DNA from 2 places in the Peribacillus sp. NPDC097284 genome. Region 1 is predicted to be linked to the other one. Evidence: riboswitches for the same ligand, from Rfam matches in the RefSeq annotation. Region 1 holds a riboswitch; the other holds the start of a gene.

What was found. Region 1 has a riboswitch for glycine ahead of gcvT (glycine cleavage system aminomethyltransferase GcvT). Riboswitches for the same ligand answer to the same signal wherever they lie in the genome.
Region 2: it holds a riboswitch for glycine, as region 1 does, so the genes downstream of both, ACIQXU_RS10350 (amino acid permease) here and gcvT (glycine cleavage system aminomethyltransferase GcvT) in region 1, are expected to answer to the same signal.

Annotation. Positions count from the first base shown of each region.
Region 1 covers NZ_JBIWCZ010000001.1:199,111-203,546, forward strand. Annotated here, with positions in the region: gene gcvPA (aminomethyl-transferring glycine dehydrogenase subunit GcvPA) at 1-860, opposite strand, end outside; gene gcvT (glycine cleavage system aminomethyltransferase GcvT) at 879-1,985, opposite strand; glycine riboswitch at 2,083-2,166, opposite strand; glycine riboswitch at 2,170-2,264, opposite strand; gene ACIQXU_RS01045 (DEAD/DEAH box helicase) at 2,585-4,273, shown strand; gene ACIQXU_RS01050 (YqhG family protein) at 4,251-4,436, shown strand, end outside.
Region 2 covers NZ_JBIWCZ010000004.1:86,804-91,239, forward strand. Annotated here, with positions in the region: gene ACIQXU_RS10340 (amino acid permease) at 1-1,353, opposite strand, end outside; gene ACIQXU_RS10345 (GNAT family N-acetyltransferase) at 1,644-2,186, shown strand; glycine riboswitch at 2,410-2,489, shown strand; gene ACIQXU_RS10350 (amino acid permease) at 2,683-4,020, shown strand; gene ACIQXU_RS10355 (DUF3311 domain-containing protein) at 4,230-4,430, shown strand; gene ACIQXU_RS10360 (sodium:solute symporter family protein) at 4,427-4,436, shown strand, end outside.

The sequences.
Region 1 (4,436 bases):
AGTTTTTTCGTGACCGCGAAATATCCGCAATGAGGTCCGCCGAATGCGGCTGGAATGCCGAATGGCTGAGCATCACCCGTCACGATATCGGCACCGAGTTTTCCCGGCGGAGTCAATGCACCAAGTGCAAGCGGATTACTCGATACGATAAACATCGATTTCTCGTTATGTATGATTGCTTCCATTTCCTTCAACGGTTCGATGCCTCCAAAGAAGTTGGGGTACTGTACGATGACGCCTGCAATATCATCCGAAGCCAGGTCTTTTAAAGCAGCAATATCTGTGACTCCGTCTTTATGAGGAATCTCGATGACCTCCACCCGTTGACCCTTTGCGTAGGTTTTCACCACTTCCCTTGATTCAGGATGGACAGTAGATGATAATAGAATCTTTTTCCGGCGCGTTTGTCCGGCGGCAAGCATGGCCGCTTCGGCTAAGGCTGTTCCACCGTCATACATCGAGGAATTCGCCACCTCCATACCCGTCAATTCACATATCATCGTTTGATATTCAAAGATGGCCTGAAGCTCTCCTTGAGAAATTTCCGGTTGATAGGGAGTGTAGGCTGTATAAAACTCCGAACGGGATAGGACGTGATCGACGATGACAGGCGAATAATGATCATACACGCCAGCCCCAAGGAAAGATGCATAGTTTTTCAAATCCGCATTTTTGGAAGCCAGTTTCGATAGTTCCTTCATTAAGGCTGGCTCTGATTTTGCTGGTTTTATGTCATATTCACCTTGAAATCGGACATTTTCTGGTATATCGCTGAAGAGATCATCGACGGATGTGACCCCTATAACTTCCAACATTTCTTTTTTATCCTGCTCTGTCATCGGTAAGTAACGATGTTTCATCTTATGGACCATTCCCTTCTATTTTCGTGTATTTTTATAAAAAGGTGTTTGGATAACAATGGCTTTCAGTCTCTTAGAACGGATTTCCACTTCTACTTCCGTGGATAGACTTGAGTGATTTTTATCGATAAGGACCAATCCAACATTTTTATTCAATGTTGGTGACTGAGTCCCTGTCGTCACTTCGCCAATGAGTTTCTCCCCGTTATATACTTTATAGCCATGCCGAGGTATGCCTCTGTCAATCATTTCGATGCCAACAAGCTTACGTGGTGCCCCTTTTTCCTTTTGTTCGGCAAGCACGGCTTTTCCAAAAAAGTCTGACGCCTTATCCGGTTTAACCGCAAAACCAATCCCCGCTTCGATTGGGGTGATGTCCGGCGAAAGCTCTTGACCATAAAGCGGTAGTTTCGCTTCGAATCGAAGGGTATCACGGGCCCCCAGTCCAATCGGTTGTATCCCATCATCTTTACCAGCTTCCAAAATTTTTCTCCAGAGGGCTGGACCATCCTCACTTCGGCAATATATCTCGAAACCATCTTCCCCCGTATACCCTGTACGTGAAACCATCGTGGATATATTATGAATGTGGACATCTTCTTTAAATTTAAAAAAGCCAATTGTGCTTAAATCGGTTTGGTCGGTAATCTTCTGCAATACTTTCTCCGCTCGAGGACCCTGCAGAGCAAGTTGCGCATAATCGTTTGAAACATTATTGATGCTGACACCTTCCACACCATTCGCTTGAAGCCAATTGAAGTCTTTCTCGATGTTGGCTGCATTGACCACAAGCAGATAATCCTCTTCCGCTTTTTGGTAAACGATAAGATCGTCCACGGTCCCCCCATTTTCATAACACATCGCTGTGTATAGCGCTCCTCCCTGTTTCAGCTTGGCTACGTCATTCGTCAGCATCTTTTGTAAAAAAGAAAGGCTCCCGAAACCTTTTACCTCAATCTCTCCCATATGCGACACATCAAATAAGCCACCTCTTGTACGCACAGCTTCGTGTTCATCTTTTATGCCGGTAAACTGCACAGGTAGTTCCCACCCACCAAAATCGATCGTTTTTCCACCGTGCTCACTGTAAACCTCGAATAATGGCGTTCTTTTTAAATTGCTCAAAAAATGACCTCCTTCAATTTTTTTGCTTGTTCTCTTTCACCTGATATTCCTTAAAAAAAGACACAAAAAAGGACAGAGAAAGCCAAAATGGCTTTTTCTCTGTCCTGAAACCTGAAAGTTTACCTATATTATAGGTTTTCCCCTTTGGTGGCCGTCATTAAATAATTGGCGCTCTCCAGAGTCGCGTCCGATAAGAGTTCATTTGCCTGAGAGATTCACTGCTAAGTTTGCTCCTTCGGCGCTACATATGTAGATGGTAGTCTCTCCCCTTATCCTCACCCGCATATTGATGGAAAAGACTGAAAATTCCCCACCTGATGGTCATCCATTTGCGTGAAATGGGTACCAATCTGCTCATTGTTGATCTTTGGATAAAGCACTATCCAAATGCTAATACTATAATAACTAAAATTATTATCCAAGAAGAATATTTTCCTTCTAACTTCAGTACTATTGCAATTTTCTAAATATATTTACATCCTACCCTAAGATACTTTACTCTGCAATAACTTTCGTGGAGAAAGATTTTATTAACCTATAAAAAAGTTCATGGTCTAAAGAAACTAAGAAAATTATGTTTTAAGAAGGAGCAAGAATCAATGAAAATCAATATATCCTTCAGTTCTGATTGGAATGATGAATTTCTGCAAAAGATGGAAAACGACGGTCCATGGGGAAATTGGGATCTTTATAAACTGGCCATCCAAATGGAAGAGAACCTAATTATTCCTGATTTCGAAGGCTTACAAGCGCCTAAGCACCTTCAACAACTGACTCCCCTTCCCCATCAATTAGAGGCTGCACGTCAGGTGGTTGAACAGATGAATGGCAAAGCCATATTGGCTGATGAGGTCGGTCTTGGTAAGACTATCGAAGCGGGATTGATTTTAAAAGAATATATGATTCGGGGACTGGTTAAAAAGGTTTTGATCCTTGTACCCGCATCACTTGTCACCCAATGGGCTTTCGAACTGAATACGAAGTTTCATATTCCTGCAGTCGTTCAAAGGAAGAGTTATGTATGGGAATCATGCGATATCGTCATATCATCCATCGATACGGCTAAGCGAGCCCCCCATCGGGATATCATTTTCAATCAAGAATATGACTTTATCATTATTGATGAAGCTCATAAACTTAAAAATAATAAAACGAAAAATTATGAATTTGTCCAAAATCTTAAAAAGAAATTCTGTTTATTGCTGACTGCTACACCCATTCAGAATAAAATCGAGGAAATCTTTAATCTCGTTTCATTATTAAAGCCTGGACACCTAGGAAATGCCGCACTCTTTTCCGAAAAATACAAAGGGAAAGGCCGGAACATTCTAGAAGATGAGCACTTAAAGGAGCTTGTCAATACGGTCATGATAAGAAACCGACGTGCCGATACTGGAATTGAATGGACGAAACGGCGTGTAGAGACGATCATCATTGAATTTTCACCAACTGAACAAGCCTTGTATGATGCCGTAACGAAGTTTAAACCAATATCAGACGGAACAAAAGGAAGTGCTTTTTCTTCACTCACCCTTCAAAGGGAAGCATGCAGCAGCCGAGAAGCAGTCTACTATACATTGAAGAATATGAAGGAAAAATACAAAGAACCATCGGCTGACTTTGAAGCAAGATTGGATGATCTGTTTGAGAAAGTAAACCTCACCGAACAAAATTCAAAGGCAGAGAAGGCTTTGGAACTTATTAAGAAAATTGATGACAAGGTCATTATTTTCACCGAATATCGCGCTACACAGCTTTATCTACAATGGTACCTGCAACAGCATGGCATTTCATCCGTTCCATTCCGCGGAGGGTTTAAGCGTGGTAAAAAAGATTGGATGAAGGAACTATTCCAGAAGAAAATCCAGGTATTGATTGCCACCGAAGCCGGAGGAGAAGGAATCAACCTACAGTTTTGCCATCACTTGATCAATTTTGATTTGCCTTGGAATCCAATGAGGTTGGAACAAAGGATTGGACGGATTCATCGACTTGGTCAAGAAGAAGACGTCATGATTTATAACTTTGCCACTAAAAATACAGTCGAAGAACATATTTTGAAATTGCTATATGAAAAAATCCACTTATTTGAAAAGGTAATTGGAGAATTGGATGATATTTTAACGAAGTTGGATATTAACAATATCGAGGAATATTTAATTGATGTTGTCGGAGAGTCCAAATCAGAAGGAGAAATGAAAATTAAAATGGATAATTTGTCTTCCATGATTCAGTTCGCACAAGCTATGAAGGATGGTGAAATCCATGCAGCAACAGGAAATTCATGATTTTTTAATAACCTACTTTCAATCCAACGCATGTGAGGTGTTGGAAAATACCTCTTCATATCTCACTGTTCAGTTAACGATCGAAATGGATAAGGAACTCATGAACAGACCTTTTTACTGGCACTATCTCGAAAAAACCGGTGGGATACCGAATCCTGGCATG
Region 2 (4,436 bases), on a different contig from region 1:
CGGTACCCGCTTATCCATTTTCAGTAGGTAGTAACAGGCTACAACGATTGCTAGGAAAACGATGCCCACAATCAAGGAGAGTCGCGTACTCGGGTTAAACCACATGCCGACCAATACCAATAGTAAGAATGCAATCGTTGCATAGTTGGTATACGGGGCAAAAGGCATTTTGAATGGATGGTTTTTCATTTCCTCAGCTCGTACCTTCCTGAACCTAAGCTCACTAATAAGAATCACGAACCATGGAATCATCCCGGGCAGCACACTTGCACTGTACACATACAGGAATATTTCCGGTGGAGCCAGGTAGTTCAGGACAACACCAATGGCCAAGCCCAACATGACAGCGATTGTACAATAGGCCGGCACTCCGCTTTTCGATATTTTTGCAAAGATTTTTGGCGCTTGCCCGTTCAAGGCAAGGGTATAAAGCATGCGCCCTGCACTGAAAATCCCACTATTGCATCCTGACATCGCCGCCGTGATCACGACAAAGTTGATGATGCCCGCGGCTGCGGTAACGCCTATTTTGGCAAAGGTCGATACAAACGGGCTTCCAAGTTCATCTAATTGATTCCAAGGAAATACCGTGACGATGACAAAAATCGCGCCGATATAGAAGATTAATATACGCCAAATGATCGTTTGGATCGCTTTAGTAATGGTCCTCTTCGGATCCTTTGCTTCACCTGCAGTGATCCCGATAAGTTCAACGCCTTGATAAGATGCCACAACAAGGGAAAGGGCAAAGAAGAAACCTTTCCATCCCCCCGTAAAGAAACCGCCATTAGCCCATAGGTTGGAAAGGCCGATTGCCTCCCCACCATTCCCTATCCCGAAAAAGATAAGACCTAGACCGGCAATGATCATCAAGATGATGGTAACGATCTTGATCAGTGCAAACCAGAATTCGAATTCACCGAAGGATTTGACGGAAATGAGGTTAGCGGCGCCAAGGATGACCATGGCCACCACTCCCGGAATCCAAGCCGGCAGTTCAGGGAACCAAAAATTCATATATAATCCTACGGCAATGATTTCAGACATGCCGACCAACACCCATAGGAACCAGTTGCTCCAAGCAGTTACAAATCCTGCCAATGGATGGATATAATCACTCGCAAACGTTGCGAATGAGCCCGTAGTAGGCTCCAGGTACAGCATTTCCCCCATCGAACGCATGATAAAAAAGATAAAAAGTCCCGCGATGGCATACGCCAGCATGACAGAGGGGCCGGTCCACTTAATTGTGCTGGCAGATCCCATAAATAACCCAACACCGATCGTACCGCCCAAGGCAATCATCTGAATATGACGTGCCTCCAGCCCTCTAGTTAATTCTTTATTTGACATGATAACTCCCCCAGATGTACAAGCATAAAATGACGATTCTCTAATCCTTATTTAAGATAAGTAATTTAATAGATTTACAATGCTTCCTAAAGTACTCTACCCACAAAAGCATTTCCTTATCTTATAATAATAAATATTCCGTAGAAATACAAATGTACTTTTAGGAAAAACACTTTTGGCCTTCTAGAAGTAATGGATAGGAGGACATGAGTGGTAATGGTTCTTTCCCTATACGGGTGAAGGAATCCTATGTACTATTGATAGTAAGTATCGACGGAGGTGAAAAGAAAATGAAATTAATAGGAGAAAGAATCTATCTCCGTTATTTAAAAGAATCGGATGCACCTATCCTTTTAGAAAATACAAAGGATGAGGAGATACGGTATATGACAGGAACAAAATCTATATTCACTTTAGAGCAGCTTCAATGTCATATAAAGAATGTACGTGAAGATCTATCACGCCATGATCTAGCCATTTGCTTAAACGAAAGCGATCGAATGATCGGGGAATTATCCATCTCTGATATGGACGAAGAGGACAAAAAGGCAGGATTTAGAATTTCGATGAATGCCATTGAATTAACGGGTAAAGGGTATGGTACAGAAGCTATCCGACTTGTTTTAGCATTTGTTTTTGAAGAATTGGCTTTAAATCGTCTGCAACTGGAAGTATTCAGCCATAATTTACGTGGAATAAGAGCCTATGAAAAAGTTGGCTTTATCAAAGAGGGGATTTTACGAGAGTCTTTATACTTCAACGGAAAATATTCGGACGAAATCATCATGGCCATTCTTAAAAGGGACTATGAAAAAATGTCCTTATCAAACTGATTCGGGGTTCGCATCGTTTCTTGGCATCAAAGTTAGCATATAGATTCACCCCCACCACATTTACAATATATCCCTTTGACCCAAAATCAAAATAGTGATAGAATTCCATTATTATTTTAAAAGAGTAAATGAGTTGCTAAAAAGAATTTCATCTTTAACAGTGGCCATTTATTGACAACCACATACTAAGCAAGCGATGAATGCTATGGATCACACTATAGCAGGAGCAGCTTCTGGAGAGACTGTACACACGTGCAGCGCCGAAGGATTCACAATCTCAGGCAAAAGGACAGAAGAGTAACGAATATTTGTTATTCTTTAACCTTTCGAGATTGGTAGCTTCCAATCTCTTTTTTTATTGTCTTTTTTCAATCATCACTAAAAAAACGAAGTGAAATCGCTACTAAACTGGACAGATTCATTGCCCTGGTGATCGATTGGAATCAACGGACCATGCACTTCACATTCAAGAATTATAACAACGGGGGCGCACAAATTGGCTAAACAAGAATTGAAAAGGGATTTGAAAAATCGACATGTACAACTCATCGCCATAGGAGGAACCATCGGGACCGGGTTATTTTTGGGATCCGGAAAAGCCATACAGTTGGCGGGACCCTCCATTATCTTTTCGTATCTGATTATCGGGATTGCCTTGTTTTTCGTCATGAGGGCTTTAGGGGAATTGCTGTTGTCCAACGCGGGATATTCCTCATTCACCGAATTCGCCACGGAATACATCGGACCGTGGGCTGGTTTCGTGACTGGCTGGACCTACTGGTTCTGTTGGATCATGACGGCCATGGCCGATATCATCGCTGTCGGGGTCTATATGCAATATTGGTTCGACATTCCGCAATGGATCCCTGCACTTGCCTGCTTGGTGATTCTACTAGGATTGAATTTGTTGACCGTGAAGCTATTCGGAGAATTGGAGTTCTGGTTCTCCCTCATTAAAGTCATCACGATCGTCGCCTTGATCGTTGTGGGAATCGTCTTACTCATCATTGGTTTCCAAACCGATACAGGAACCGTTTCCCTCAACAACCTTTGGAGTCATGGGGGCATGTTCCCGAACGGCGCATCCGGCTTTTTGCTTTCCCTACAGCTAGTCGTCTTCTCCTTTGTTGGTGTCGAAATCATTGGGGTGACAGCGGCCGAAACCGCCAATCCGAAAAAAAATATCCCGTCAGCGATCAATAAGATCCCTGTCCGGATATTGCTTTTCTATATCGGTGCCATCACCGTCATCCTTTGCGTCAATCCATGGACACAGCTCGATGCCGCAAGCAGCCCATTCGTGGAGGTCTTCGCCTTGATCGGGATTCCGGTTGCTGCAGGGATTATCAATTTCGTCGTGTTGACATCTGCCGCTTCTGCCGGGAATAGTGGATTGTTTTCAACAAGCCGCATGCTTTATACCTTGAGCAACAATAACGAAGCACCTGCTAAACTTAAGAAATTAAATAAACGTGCTGTTCCGAGTAATGCATTGGTTACGTCCACCATCGTCGTCTCCATTGGGGCATTATTAAGTAAAATCATACCGGAGCAAGCTTTCACCATCGTGACAACGATTAGTGCGATCTGCTTCCTATGGGTCTGGAGCATCATCTTGATTTCCCATATCCGGTATACGAAAAAACGGCCGGACTTAAGGGCTACGTCCACTTTCAAGGCTCCCTTAACACCTTTCATCAACTATGTAATCTTAGGGCTGTTTGTCTTCATCTTGATCGTCATGCTGTTTGCTGAAGCGACCAGGCCGTCATTATTGCTGACACCGCTTTGGTTCATTCTTTTAGTTGTCATATATAACTATCGAAAAAAATGAACGAGGAATTTTGGGATACGGAAGTCTACCTTCCTATCCCATTTTCCTGTGATTAAATGAGAGAGTAAAATGAAGCGTGACGAATATTTTTTTCTGCCACACTATTAATTTTTTTATCGAATTAGTGTAAGGTACTAGGTATTACGGAAACATTTTTTTAGAAAAACATCATAATCTGTGAAACGTATTTAGAATGGAGGGGTTGCTTCATGAAAGTATTATATATTCTTACACTCGTTCCTTTTATCGGCATATTAGGGTTTCTTCCTTTTGTTAATAAAGTAGAACCTTATGTATTGGGGATGCCTTTTTATATGTTTTGGATGGCGATGTGGGTCGTGCTCACTTCCGTCACTCTAGCCGTCATGTATAAGTTGGATCCTAGGAACCGGGAAGGTGAAGAAGAATGAATATTG